2 regions of the Weissella thailandensis genome follow, and region 2 is predicted to be linked to the other one. Evidence: a T-box and tRNA genes for the amino acid it is inferred to sense, from the RefSeq annotation. Region 2 holds a T-box; the other holds one or more tRNA genes.

Region 1 (7,659 bases), 300 kb from region 2:
TCTTTCTTACGCAATTCTGCAGCTAACTCAAAGTCTAAGCGTTCAATGGCCGCATCTTTTTCTTGACGCAACGTCGCTAACTTCTCTTGCTGTTTTGCTAATGGTGTTTCATGACCAACTCGGTCAATTCGTACCTTAGCTGCTGCTTCATCCATAATATCAATGGCCTTATCAGGTAGGTAGCGTTCCGTGACATACCGCTCTGAAAGTTTAACCGCTTCAATAATCGTTTCATCAGGAATAGCTACTTGATGATGCTTTTCGTAACGATCCTTTAATCCCTTTAGAATTACGATAGCATCGGCCTGCGTTGGTTCATTAACGCCAACCTGGGCAAAACGACGCTCAAGGGCTGCATCTGTTTCGATATATTTTTGATACTCATTTAGTGTTGTTGCACCAATCGTTTGCAATTCACCACGAGCCAAAGCTGGTTTCAAAATATTCGATGCATCAATGGCACCTTCCGCACCACCTGCTCCAATCAGCGTATGTAACTCATCAATAAACAAGATAACTTGGCCATCGTGCTGAATTTCATCAATCACCTTTTTCAAACGATCTTCAAATTCACCACGGTATTTTGTACCCGCGACCAATGATCCCATATCCAGCATCATCAAGCGCTTTTGTGTCATATCTGATGGTACATCACCAGCAATAATTTTTTGTGCCAGTCCTTCAGCAATCGCTGTTTTACCAACACCTGGCTCACCAATCAAAACTGGGTTGTTTTTTGTACGGCGTGACAGAATTTGGATGACCCGCTTAACTTCGGTCTCACGGCCAACAACTGGATCCATTTTCTTATCACGCGCTAATTGGGTCAAGTCACGTGCTAAGGCATCCAAAGTTGGTGTTCCTTCAGTTTGCTGAGCTTGGTTGCTACGCTTACGACGAGGGTCACGTCGCTTAGGCGCTTCACTAACACCTAGTTTACGTAAAATAGCTCGGCGCATTTCTTGTGGGTTCACCCCTAAATTGATCAAAATACGCGATGAAAAAATCGTTTCATCCGATAATAAGGCCAATAGCAAATGCTCAGTTCCTGTACGCTCTTGATGCAATTTTACAGCACTCTCGTTTGCTAGACGTAGTATCTCAGCTGCCTTTGGTGAATAAGGTAAATAAGATTCTTTTTCAGCACGAGATAATGTACCATAACCCGTAAATTGTTCAATTTGACTTTTAATGTCATCATCAACCACATTGAATTGTTGCATAACCTTGCTAGCAATACCTTCTTTTTCGATTGCTAAAGCAAGTAACAAATGCTCAGTACCAACGGCTTGATGTTTAAAATATTTTGCTTGTTCCTGTGCAACGACTAAAACGTTTTTTGCACTCGGTGTATATTGATTATCCATATTAATCACGCTCACTTTCAAACCGTAAACGGTTCAATAATTGCTGTAATAATCTTGCTCGTAGTTGATCTTGTATCGCTACGTCACCAACGGCTAACGCTTCCTTCGATAACATTGTTAAAAGGAGCTCACCTTCACGTTGCGTCAAAATCTTTTCTCGATACAAGCTAGATATCACGGCTGTTGCTGTTCTAAAGCTAACAATCTCAGGGAGACTCTGTCTCATTTCGTCAATGAGATCAGGCTCTGTTCGTAATGCCATTTTTACAATACGAATATAGCCACCACCGCCACGCTTTGATTCTACCAAATAACCATTTTCAGCACCAAATCGTGTTTTAATAACATAATTAATCTGTGATGGCACGACGTTAAAGCGGCGGGCAATTTCAGCCCGACGAATTTCAACTTCATTCGCCTGCTGTAAAATTTGTTTCAAGTATGCCTCAATATTATCCGACATATTTGAATCAGCCATGTCCTTCACCCCCTTGACCAATATTGACATAATTATAAAACGCATTGCAAGTCAATGCCACTAAACATTCACATCTTTTTTAAAAAATGTGAATTTGGCATAAAAAGAGGTTGAGACAAGTCTTGTCTCAACCTCTTTAATTGATGCACCTAGAAGGATTCGAACCTTCAACCTTCTGATTCGTAGTCAGACACTCTATCCAGTTGCGCTATAGGTGCATATTATTTAAAACTTCCCAAATTGGAAGAAAGCGAACAACGGGATTCGGACCCGCGACCTCTACCATGGCAAGGTAGCGTTCTACCAGCTGAACTATGTTCGCATGGGATGCCGACTACTGGATTCGAACCAGCGACCTCTTCATTACTAGTGAAGCGCTCTGCCAGCTGAGCTAAGTCGGCTTCTGTATCGATAATCGATATACGGATGACAGGAATCGAACCTGCACGCCCTAGGGGCACTGGAACCTAAATCCAGCGCGTCTGCCAGTTCCGCCACATCCGCAACAGACGTCTAACGAGTGAAACACTCGAGACAACTTTTATAGTATATCCAATCTATGAACAAGTGTCAACACTTTTTCAGATCTTTTACACTTTGTGGTTAGTGCGCTATGACTAACAACAACTTACTACTTGATATATAATACTAGGTTTTATCACTTCTTGCAACTCTTTTTTAGTTATAATCTGTTATAACGCGTTTATGCTACATAATTTATAGAATTATTGTTAATGCATTTAAAAAAGAGATTGGGACATTTATTCTGTCTCAATCTCTCTACGTTCAACTGTTATTAATTACAAAGAATCTTCAGACACGATCTTATCAGCACCAAAGTATGGGCGCAAAACTTCTGGAATCGTCACTGTACCATCTTGATTTTGGTAGTTTTCTAAGATTGCAGCAACCGTACGACCAACGGCCAAACCAGATCCATTTAAGGTGTGGGCAAATTGCAGCTTACCGTTTTCATCACGATATTGAATACGTGCACGACGAGCCTGGAAAGCTTCCGTATTTGATACAGAAGAAATCTCACGATAAATATCTTGTTGTGGCATCCAAACTTCCACATCATATGTTTTAGCTGCTGAGAAGCCCATGTCTCCTGTTGATAGGGTAATAACGTGGTATGGTAAGTTCAACTTTTTCAACAAGCTTTCTGCATTGACCGTCATATCTTCTAATGCTTGATATGAATCTTCTTGCTTAGTGAATTTTACCATTTCAACTTTATTGAATTGGTGCATACGAATCAAACCACGCGTATCACGTCCAGCTGAACCAGCTTCTTGACGGAATGCTGGTGATAAAGCAGTCACGCTATAAGGTAATTTATCAGCGTCAATAACTTCTTCACGGAAATAGTTAGTCAAAGGCACTTCAGCCGTAGGAATCAAGGTCATATCGTCATTAGTACCGACACGATAAGCATCATCCATAAACTTTGGATATTGTCCCGTACCATACATTGCTTCATTTTTAACAAGGTAAGGCGTGATCATTTCCTTATAACCTTCTTTTTGATGTTCATCAAGCATAAAGTTATAAACTGCTCGCTCTAAACGGGCCCCTTGACCAACATAATAAACAAAGCGCGCACCAGATACTTTGGCACCACGTTCAAAATCCAAAATACCTAAGTCTTCACCAATTTCAAAATGGGCTTTTGGTGTAAAGTCAAAGCTAGGAATTTCACCCCACTTGCGCTCTTCACGGTTTGAGTCCTCATCTGGTCCAACGGGGATCGTCTCATTTGGCAAATTTGGGAAGTGCAAGGCACGATCTTTAATTTGCTTGTCTAACACTGTGACCTGTTCATCCAGTTCTTTAATTGTAGCTGAAACTTGTTGCATCTCAGCAATCACGTCACTAGCATCTTCCTTTTGGCGCTTCTTAAGACCAATTTGATCTGACACAGTATTACGACGTGCTTTTAGTTCTTCAGTTTGGACTAATAGCTCACGACGCTTCGCATCATCGGCTACCAATGCATCAACTTCTTCCGGAGCAACCCCACGCGTTGCTAAACGTTCTTTTACTTGTTCCGTCTCATGACGAATTAGCTTCATATCTAACATAACATTTACTCTCCTATTCACCCTGTAAGCCCAATTCACTAATTTTTTGGTCAATTAATGCTAATACTTTTTTTGCTGCTGACTCATCAGCCACAAAATCATATTGGTCACCATCAATACTTAACTTTGGGGACCGGTCATAAGCATCAAACCAAGCCACATAGCGTTCATTCAAACTCTTATAATAGTCGTACAATGATGGATCATTGGCTATTTGTTCATAATCACGTCCACGCTTTTTAATACGTTCTAGCATCGTATCAAAACTAACATGAATATAAATCAACAAATCCGGTGTTTTGACAATGGCTTCATCTGAAAAGTCGACTTGCTCCATAATGTTATTTAACAAATCACCATAAATTTGCACTTCAGTTTGCGTTGCTCTATCTAAGTCTGCATTTAACTTGAATAACAACAAATCTTCAAAGATAGATCGATCAATCACGTTTAATTGACTACCTTGTGCATCTTTGATGTTATCCAAACGCTTATTCAAAAAATAATTTTGCAACAAGAATCCGTAACGTTTTGGGTCCTCATAAAACAATGGCAGAATAGGATTGTCATCAACGGATTCGTATAAGGCTTCGCTTCCTAAATGTTCTGCGAGCATCGTTGTTAAGCTGGTCTTCCCAGCACCAATAGTTCCCGATAGTACGATCATCCTGTTGTCCTACTTTCTTTAATCAATATTAAGTCTATTTTATCAAATTTTACGACGACTAACACACCTAGTTTTATTAACTCGACATTTACACAAAAAATACGTCCGTACAGGAAAATTCCCACACGAACGTATTTTATTGATAAACGTTTATTCGTTCAACTAGTTACTTGTTACCAGTAACTGCATGAATACGATTAACCGCACGCATTAAAGCAGCTTGTGCACGCTCAACATCATCTGTATCACCGGCAGCTATATGCTTTTCAGCACGTTCCTTAGCTTGTTCAGCACGCTTGACGTCAATGTCTTGCGTACGCTCTGCACTGTCAGAAACGATCGATAATTGATTTTCAGAAAACTCTGCAAAACCACCACTAATTGTAACGGTTTCTTGTAAGCTTTCTTCTTCGTTAATGACCTTCACTTCGCCAATGTGCAACGATGTAATAATTGGTGCATGGTTCGCCATGATTCCTTCTTCACCATTGATTGTATCTAGTACAACCAACGATGCAGTTTCATGTCCAAACACCACACCATCTGGCGTTACCACCTTAACATGTAGGGTGTGTTCACTCATGGCACCGCCCCCTTTGTTTAGTTAGCCATCTGAGTAGCTTTTTCAGCTACCATTTCAACGGCACCAACGTTACGGAAGGCATCTTCAGGATATTGGTCATACTTACCATCCAAAATTTCCTTGAAGCTGCGAACAGTTTCATTAAGTGGTACGTATTGTCCTGGCAATCCCGTAAATGTCTCAGCAACTGAGAATGGTTGTGACAAGAAGAATTGAATACGACGAGCACGATTAACAATCGTCTTCTCTTCGTCTGACAATTCATCCATTCCTAAGATAGAAATGATGTCTTGCAACTCACGGTAACGTTGTAATGTATGTTGTACTTCAGTTGCGACATCATAATGCTCTTGTCCAACAATTTCTGGGGCCAAGGCAGTTGATGTTGAAGCCAACGGATCCACGGCTGGGTAGATTCCTTGTTGCGTCAATGAACGCTCCAAGTTAGTTGTCGCATCCAAGTGCGCGAATGTCGTCGCAGGAGCAGGGTCAGTATAATCATCGGCAGGCACGTAAACGGCTTGGATTGATGTAACTGAACCCTTCTTCGTTGAAGTGATTCGCTCTTGTAATTGACCCATTTCAGTAGCCAAAGTTGGTTGGTAACCAACGGCTGATGGAATACGCCCAAGCAAAGCAGAAACCTCTGAACCAGCTTGTGTGAAACGGTAAATATTATCGATGAACAATAGCACATCTTGACCGTTAACATCACGGAAATGCTCAGCAATCGTCAAACCAGTCAAGGCAACACGCATACGTGCACCAGGAGGCTCATTCATTTGACCATAGACCATGGCTGTTTGTTTCAAAACGCCAGATCCTTGCATTTCATAGTACATGTCGTTACCTTCACGGGTTCGCTCACCCACACCAGTAAAGACAGAAATACCATTGTGACCTTGTGCGATGTTGTGAATCAACTCTTGAATCAACACCGTCTTACCAACACCGGCACCACCGAATAGACCAATCTTACCACCACGAACATATGGTGCTAAGAGATCAATAACCTTGATACCAGTTTCTAGAATTTCTGTTGATGTTGACAATTCATCGTATGCTGGTGCATCACGGTGAATTGGGTCACGTTGTACGTCGTCTCCTAATGCTTCTCCGCCATCAACTGGCTCTCCTAGCACGTTAAACACACGTCCCAACGTCGCCTCACCAACAGGGACACTGATTGAACTTTCAGTGTCTGTTGCCGTCATTCCACGCCGCAATCCATCAGTTGAATCCATGGCAATCGTACGTACGACACCATCACCCAATGACAAAGAAACCTCAACTGTTAATGTGCTTTCATCATCTTTCTCAATAACCAAAGCATTGTTAATATCTGGAATCTTTGCATCTGATGGAAAGGCAACGTCAACAACGGGACCAATGACTTGAACAACTTGTCCGGTATTCATTGTCGTTTCCTTCCTTCATTTGTAATAAACCTGATGCTGGATACTTCTAATCCAAAGCGGCCATTCCACCAGTAATTTCTGTAATTTCAGTCGTAATTGCACCCTGACGCGCACGGTTGTACTGTAATCCAAGTGAATCAATGATTTCCTTGGCGTTATCAGTCGCTGAAGACATCGCATTTGCAGATGCCGCATGTTCAGCGGTTTTCGCATCAATAATGGCACCATAGACTAAACTCTCGGCATATTGTGGTAACACAACATCCAAAATCTTTTCAGCTGATGGCTCCATCTCATAGTCAGCCGTATACTTATTATCGTCTTTAGATTCTTCCAAGTTTTCTGTTGAAACGGGAAGCATCTTTTCTAGACGAACTTCATTTGAAATACGACTCAAGAAATGCTGATAACCCACGATTAATTCATCAAAGACTTCGTTATCATACATTGTCGTAGCTGTCTTAACGATTTCACGAACCTCTGTAAAGGTTGGCACATCAGACACACCACGGTATTCGTATGCAACATCAAATCCGCGCTTCTTAAAGAAGTCGGCACCATTACCACCAACTGCCAAGATGACAACCTGATCAGGTGTTAATTGGCGTTCATTGATTCGAGCCATTAATTCCTTTAATAGCGTTGAATTATAACCACCAACCAAGCCACGGTCAGATGATAGGACTAAAAATCCTACCTTTGACACGTGTCGTTGTTCAAGCAACGTACCTGCCACATTATCAATATGAGCAGTTGCTAGGTGTGCCACAACGTCATGAAGGGCATCGGCATAAACCGTATATGAACCACCATGACGTTGAATTTGACTTAATTTAGCAGTCGAGACCATTTGCATGGCACTCGTGATTTGACGCGTCTTTTTCGTTGAGGCAATTCGGCGTTGAATATCTTGTAAAGAAGCTGCCATTTATCGCCCCTCCTTTATTATTCTGCTGAGCCAGCAAATGTTGCTTTGAATTCCTTAATTGCTGCATCCATTGCATCTGTATCAGGCAAGTTCTTTGTCTCGACAATCGTCTTAAACAAATCATCATGTGATGC
Region 2 (7,659 bases):
ACGTTCTTTTCAACAAAAGCAAACAACTCATCTAATGCAATCGTCTCTTGATCAGCAGCTTCAAATGTTTTTTGTTTATAATTTTCTTCAGTCAAGATTTCAATGAAATCATTTCCTGTCATTTCCATGGGTTAACCCCTCTTCTCTAACTTTATATATAAGTTTAGCACACGGGACACGTTTTACACTAGCCACTGTATCGAACAGAGTGTGAGCAAAAACGATTTGAATTTAGTTGTAACACGGTTAAACAAATTGTTGGGTGGTGCAACGCAACAAACAAAAAACCTTGTGCCAGATTTAATGGCTCTATACTTTCTAGCGTGAAACTAAAAATTTCACGCTTTTTATTTCGCCTTTTTCACAAACAAAAAGACACCAATAAGATACCGGCGTAAAATGTAATCGACGAAAAAAACAGATACGAGGTATTTATTGATGTCCATTAATGATTCTATCCTAAATTCAGTTGGTTTAACAGACAAAAATATTAAATTTATAATTTCTGAAGATGGTAATTTCAATGAGTTAGTCCCTTACGGGCATTATCATCATTTAGTTTTACTATATAAAGCCAGTCTAGCTACTCCTCCTGAATACTGCCCACAATGCGGTTTTAGTTTAACTGATCATTTATACTTATCGGGTACTGATAGCGCTAAGTATAAATTACCTACCACTAATGGTTATCAACAAATTTTATATTTAACGAAACAACGTTACCAATGTCGTCGTTGCCGGAGTACCTTTGTTGCACAATCACCAGATTTTATGGAAAGGTCATCAATCTCACGACCCTTACTACACCAAATCATTGATTTGGCTAAACGTGATATTTCCGAAAAAAATATTGCCTATATTTTACATTTATCAACAAGTAAAGTGAATCAGTTAATGCATCACGCAGCCAAGGCCTACCAAACAAATTACACTAAAAAATTACCAACGGTTATTTGTGTTGATGAATTTCATTACGCTAAGTATCAATATAGTTTTGAAATGATCGATGGTCGTACTAGTGAACTAATTGAGCTTTTCCCAAATAGAACAAGCACAAATATCCGAAAGTACTTGTCGAATTATGCTTTAACTAATCGACAACGAGTAGAGTACGTTGTCACAGACATGAACGCTAACTATAGTACTCCTCTAAGACAGATGTTTCCCAATGCTCAAATAATTATTGATCGTTTCCACATTATTCAACTGGCAATGAAAGCTGTGCAATCTACAAGAATCACTATCCAACGAGCCATTAACAATAAACACAGTCGTGTTTACAAATTACTGAAATCAAATTGGCAGTTCTTCATTACCAACCTTACCAAACTGGATTTAAACCAAACTCGTTGGTTCAAAGGCATTAATGAATACATGTACCCTCAGGATGCTTTACAACTAGTGTTTGGTTTATCGCATCACTTTAAGCAAGCTTATGAAGTTTATCAAGCAATATTAACATCCCAGCAGAATCATTCCTTTGATGACTTCTCCGCAATTGTAGCTCAGTATAAACCAAACCATTCTGCAATGGATCAGGTTATTTTAAGCTACAAGAAAAACTATAAAGGTATTAAGAATGCCTTTTCAAATCCTGCTTCCAATGGACGTATTGAAGGAACAAATCGTCGTATTAAACAGATTGGCCGGACGGCCTACGGCTATGGTAACCCACATAATTACTTTTTCAGAATTCGTCTACAACTATTTAATCGTCACCAAATTAAAGTAAACTTCATGAACTTATTAACACAAAAAACGACCATGAATCTGATATAATCTGTCAGATTCACAGTCGCTTTTCACAAACCTAATTAATCGATTTTACTGTTTTTCACGCTATTTGACACAGAGCCGATTTAATCTGACACAAGGTTTTATATAGACTTAAGCTATTGCTATTCTCGTTATTTCACAATAATATTTTCACGATTCTTGATTTTAGCAGCTGCTGCGTGATCCACAATCACTGTGACATCTGAATGTGTTTGTAAAGCACTGGCTGGCATATTTTCTGTAACAGGTCCCTCAACCATTGCTGCGACGGCGTCTGCTTTATTCTCACCATAGGCAACTAATAGAATTTTCTTAGACTTTAAGATACTACCAATTCCCATTGAAATAGCTCGGCGAGGCACATCATCTTCATTGGCAAAAAAACGTGCATTGGCTGCAATTGTTGATGGTGTTAAGTCGACAGCATGTGTTTGACTATCAAATGACGTTCCTGGTTCATTAAACCCAATATGCCCGTTTTGACCTAATCCCAATAATTGCAAATCAATGGGGTGGTTAGCGATGACTTTATCATAACGCACAGTTTCCGCCGCAATATCATCAGCTAACCCATTAGGAACATAACTTTCTTTAAATGGCTTCGCATTGAATAGATTTTGATTCATAAAGTAACGATAGCTCTGGTCATGTGTCCCTGCTAGTCCTTGATATTCATCTAAATTAATTGAAATTTTGTCTGAAAAATCAACATCGCTAGCTGTTAATGCTTGATAAATTGAAATGGGTGATGAACCGGTTGCTAACCCAAACACTTGTGCTTTATCTGCTAATGCTTGTTTGAAAATATCAAACCCAGCTTGACCACCTGCTTGTTGATCTTTTACTTCAATAATTTTCATGATTACACTCCATCTATAACGTTTTGGTATAGACCAATAATATACCATTCACAATAAAATTGCAATCAAAACGATTCATCACTATTCCTCAACACACGCATAATAAAAAAGCTGAGACAAAATAAACTGTCCCAACTTCATTATATTTAAAATTTATTCATGATGAATAATAGGTCTATTCACCCTTAACGGCTTTTTCAAGCGTATCCAATGCGCGTGAATGGTTAGCAATATCTGCAAGTAAGTCTTTCTCAAATTGATCAACAGACTTAACATTAGTATCACGTGAACCGAATCGACGAATCGTAACCGTATCATTTGAAACTTCCTCATCACCAATAACTAGCGTATATGGAATCTTCAATGATTGTGCGTTACGAATCAAGTAACCTAACTTCTCATTGCGGCCATCATATTCAGCACGAATACCTTGCTTAACCAAACGGTCCGTCAATTGTTGTGCGAACTCACCATGGGCCTCACGGTTAACTGGGATAATACGTACTTGATGAGGAGCTAACCATGTTGGGAAGGCTCCCTTATACATCTCAGTTAGGTAGGCAGTAAAGCGCTCCATCGTTGAAATAATACCACGGTGGATCATAACTGGACGGTGTAACTCACCATCTGAACCAACATAAGTCACATCAAAACGCTCTGGTAATAGGAAGTCCAGCTGAATGGTTGATAGTGTTTCTTCACCACCCAAGGCTGTCTTGATTTGTACATCCAACTTTGGACCGTAGAATGCCGCTTCACCTTCGGCCTCAAAGTATGCCAAGCCCATGTCATCCATGGCACCCTTCAACATGCGCTGTGCTTTCTCCCACATATCGTCATCATCAAAATACTTCTCAGTATTCTTAGGATCACGGTATGACAAACGGAAACGGTAATCAGTGATATCAAAGTCTTTGTAAACATCGACCATCAACTGCAAAATCTTCTTAAATTCATCCTCAATTTGGTCAAGCATCACAAAAGTGTGACCATCATTCAATGTCATTTCACGGACACGTGACAAACCAGTCAACGCTCCTGACTTTTCATAACGGTGCATCATACCAAGCTCAGCAACACGGAATGGCAAATCACGGTATGAACGTTGTTGGTGCTTGTAGACCATGATATGTGATGGACAGTTCATTGGACGCAATTCCAAGAATTCACCATCGCCCATATCCATTGGTGGGAACATATCATCACGATAATGATCCCAGTGACCAGATTGCTTATATAGGTTTAGATTTGACAAAACTGGCGTATAAACATGTTGATAACCGTCTTGTACTTCACGGTCAACAATATAACGCTCTAATGTACGACGAATGGCAGCACCATTAGGCATCCATACGGCTAAACCTGAACCAACTTCTTGTGAGGTAAAGAATAGGTCTTGATCGGCACCAATCTTACGATGGTCACGTTCTTTAGCTTCAGCACGGCGCTTCATTTCAGCATCCAACTCATCGGCATTCCAAAATGCGGTTCCGTAAATACGCTGTAGCATTGGATTAGATGACTTACCACGCCAGTAAGCACCAGCAACAGATGTCAACTTAAAGTGCTTGATCCAACCTGTTGATGGCACTAAACCACCACGGTCCAACTCAACATGTTCACCTTGAACAGCAATTGAAATGTGCTCATCAGCAGGTAAATCATTAATTAATTCAATTTTATATGGATCATTCTTGAACATATCCAAAGCTTCATCGCGGGTAATCTCGCGAGATACAATTGGTAAGTTCTCTTTAACGATCCGCTTCATCATCTTTTCAATTTCAGGAAATTGTTCAACTGAAATTTGGTTTCCTTCAACCTTATCAGTATCGTAATAGAAACCATTAGAAATAAATGGTCCGACCCCATAATGAATCTGGTCTGGGTAAAGACGATTCAAAGCTTGTGCCAATAAATGTGACACGGAATGACGAAGTAATTGTAGAGCTTCTTCATCATCTTTTGTAATTAATTCAAAATCACCACTCTCTTTGATTGCATCATGCATACCAACATATTCACCGTTTAACTTTCCAGAAACGGCCTTTTTAGCTAATGATGTTGAAATACTTTTTGCAATTTCTAATGGTGTCGTATCAACTGAAAATGTTTTTTCTGCACCATCTGGAAATGTAATTTGTACATCTGCCATAATTATTTCTCCTTAATATCTGTTGTCGATTAAATCACATCGGAATAAAACAAAAAGCGTCCCATTATCAGAATTTATCTGATAACGGGGCGCTTATACACGGTACCACCCGAATTTATAACAGTAAAACTGTTACACTCTCATCCCTTAACGCGGGAAACGTTGCCGTTTATATCACAGCACACTCGGAAATAGTACCGTCTGACCTATGTTACCAACTCACACCACCGTTGGCTCTCTATTAACATAACCTGTCAAACGACATGTTTTCTTCAACGTTTTTATATTCGACTATTATTATACCTGAAAAGTTTAAAAATAAAAGGGTTTTATTTTGCTTGCTCGTCAGCTGTTACAATGAGTTGCTTTGTAAAGGCCTGTAATGCCTTAGTAGCCGTTGCATCAGGACTCAAATTAACCTTCACACCCTCAGCACCTTTAACGGCACCAGTTTTTTCAAATTGTTGTTCAAATTTATCAATGGCAACCGCAAAATCATCACCATAGAAATCGTCACCTGATCCTGATACACCGTAAACGATGCCGCTAAGATCTGTATCAACTAAGTCTTCATAAAAATCCAATGCTTCATCAGGTAATGATCCCTTATCAAAGGTGTATGGTACCACGACAACAATATCTGTATCTGTGCTTGAAATATCCTGAGGATCAACTAATTGGATATCTTCCTTAGTGACTTCAACTGATTCATTTTGAAATGTCTCAACAATCACATCGGCCACATCTTCGTTATTACCCGTAATCGTTGCAAAATAAACTTTTGCTTGCATTTATCTTTCCCCTTACTTATCTATTAAATTAAAATGGATGATTATCGTATTCAACCCATGATTCATGAGAATCTTGAATTCGCTTAAACATTTTTTCCATATCTGTGTTCGTAAATGATACTAAGACCGGTCGACCATGTGGACAATTATAAGGATTTTTAGCCTGTGCCAGTTGCTTCAACAAGCCACGAGCTTCATAATCATTCAATGCCCAATTGGCTTTAATTGATCGTTTACATGACATCATAATGGCTGTTTTTTCACGAAAATCTTTTGTTGTAATATTACCATCACGAAGTAACCAATCAATCATTTCACGGATAGTCGCTTCTTCTTGACCCTTCACCATCCAACCTGGATGTTCACGGACAATTAAAGCATCCTCGCCAAATGATTCCAAATACAAACCGACCTGTTCCAATTGCGTTTCATGTGCCTGTATTTTTAAAATATCTATTTTGGGATAGTTCAATACAATCGGTACTAACAATTTTTGACTTTCCAGGCCGACCTGGCTAATCTCTTCACGATAATATTCATATTTAATTCGCTCTTGGGCAGCATGTTGGTCAACAATATAAAAACCATCTGGTGATTGAGCAAATAAAAAGGTACCATGCATTTGACCAATATATTGCAAATCAGGAAATGGTTTATCCTGCCGCTGGTCGTCAGCCACTTCCGTATCTGACCACGTTAACGTCACATCTTCTGCAGCTACCGGGTTAGCCATTTCCGTAAATGGCTGAACGTCTTGGCTATCCGAATACTTGGCCACAAAATCTTTTACAGATTTTTCTGATAAATCTGCCGATTTTGTGACAATAACTGGCACAACTTCATCATTTTTCGATTGCGTTAGCATTAAATCCGATTGATTAGCTGTTGGTGTTTCTAACACTTCATTGTTCTCATGGTGACTGTCCTGCGGCTGCTGATCAGCATCAGAATGAAAAGTTACTGAAGCTTCCCGTAACTGGGTCATAAATCGATCATTATCATGTTCTGGCTCAACGTGATTCGCTTGTTGGCCTTGCAGGTAATTCTCATAAGCATCCGGTATCAGATTTTCGTTAATAAAACGCTGCACAATCATTTCTTCAATCAAAGCCATTAACTGGGGCTCTTTTGATAGACGAACCTCGTGTTTTTGGGGATGAACATTCACATCAACTAATAGTGGATCCATTTTAATCTGTAAGACAGCAATTGGAAAACGTCCCACCATTAATTTCGATCCATAACCTTTAACAATGGCCTTACTCAAATTATAATTTTTGACAAAACGACCATTGATTAAGATTGAAATATATGAACGATTAGAACGTGTTAACTCTGGTAAAGAAACAAAGCCATTGATTTCAAAATCATTGTCATGCGTGTTAACAGCCAACATTTTACGGGCTTGCTGGACACCGTACACACTGGCAATAACTTGTTGTAAGTTACCATTACCCGCTGTCTGCAATAACTCTTTACCATTATGCACTAAGTGAAAAGCAACATCAGGGTAACTCATTGCTAAGCGGTTGATCACATCAACAATCTGCGATAATTCCGTTGCTTGAGATTTCAAATATTTTAAGCGCGCCGGCGTGTTAAAAAACAAATCTGACACAGTAATGTCTGTTCCTCGGCGTGCATTAGTCCCCGTTTCAGTAATTAGTTTCCCACCCTGATAGTGTACCTGGGCACCTTGTTGCGCATCATCAGTAGCTGTTTGTAACGTCACATCTGCCACAGACGCAATGGATGGCAAAGCCTCACCACGGAATCCTAATGAGTGCACACGAAATAAATCTTGTCGCGAACTAATTTTTGACGTTGCATGTCGTAAAAAAGCCTGAGCCACTTGATTAGTAGGAATACCTTCCCCATTATCAATAACCCGAATCGATTTAACACCTGCTTCTTCAACTAAAATATCAATTTGAGTGGCATGCGCATCCAAAGCGTTCTCTACCAATTCTTTGACAACAGAACCTGGCCGTTCAATTACCTCACCAGCCGCAATTTGATTGGCAAGGAGTTCCGATAATTCATGAATTTCAGCCATACATTCTACCTCACTTATTGT

Evidence for each region. A T-box is a leader RNA that pairs with one kind of tRNA and senses whether it is charged. The one in region 2 lies ahead of thrS (threonine--tRNA ligase), so its partner is inferred to be a tRNA-Thr.
Region 1: it encodes a tRNA-Thr, which carries the amino acid that the T-box ahead of thrS (threonine--tRNA ligase) is inferred to sense. The anticodon was not compared.

Annotation. Positions count from the first base shown of each region.
Region 1 is NZ_CP014332.1:1,849,955-1,857,613, forward strand. Features, by position in the region: gene FOL01_RS09210 (ATP-dependent Clp protease ATP-binding subunit) at 1-1,367, opposite strand, end outside; gene FOL01_RS09215 (CtsR family transcriptional regulator) at 1,369-1,845, opposite strand; tRNA gene FOL01_RS09220 (tRNA-Arg) at 1,990-2,063, opposite strand; tRNA gene FOL01_RS09225 (tRNA-Gly) at 2,095-2,167, opposite strand; tRNA gene FOL01_RS09230 (tRNA-Thr) at 2,174-2,246, opposite strand; tRNA gene FOL01_RS09235 (tRNA-Leu) at 2,267-2,349, opposite strand; gene serS (serine--tRNA ligase) at 2,646-3,929, opposite strand; gene FOL01_RS09245 (deoxynucleoside kinase) at 3,943-4,596, opposite strand; gene FOL01_RS09250 (F0F1 ATP synthase subunit epsilon) at 4,763-5,179, opposite strand; gene atpD (F0F1 ATP synthase subunit beta) at 5,197-6,597, opposite strand; gene FOL01_RS09260 (F0F1 ATP synthase subunit gamma) at 6,644-7,525, opposite strand; gene atpA (F0F1 ATP synthase subunit alpha) at 7,543-7,659, opposite strand, start outside.
Region 2 is NZ_CP014332.1:1,550,503-1,558,161, forward strand. Features, by position in the region: gene FOL01_RS07765 (hypothetical protein) at 1-128, opposite strand, end outside; gene FOL01_RS07770 (ISL3 family transposase) at 439-1,779, shown strand; gene FOL01_RS07775 (glucosamine-6-phosphate deaminase) at 1,908-2,636, opposite strand; partial or broken gene thrS (threonine--tRNA ligase) at 2,931-4,791, opposite strand; T-box leader at 4,874-5,076, opposite strand; gene FOL01_RS07785 (flavodoxin) at 5,121-5,582, opposite strand; gene mutL (DNA mismatch repair endonuclease MutL) at 5,611-7,638, opposite strand; gene mutS (DNA mismatch repair protein MutS) at 7,653-7,659, opposite strand, start outside.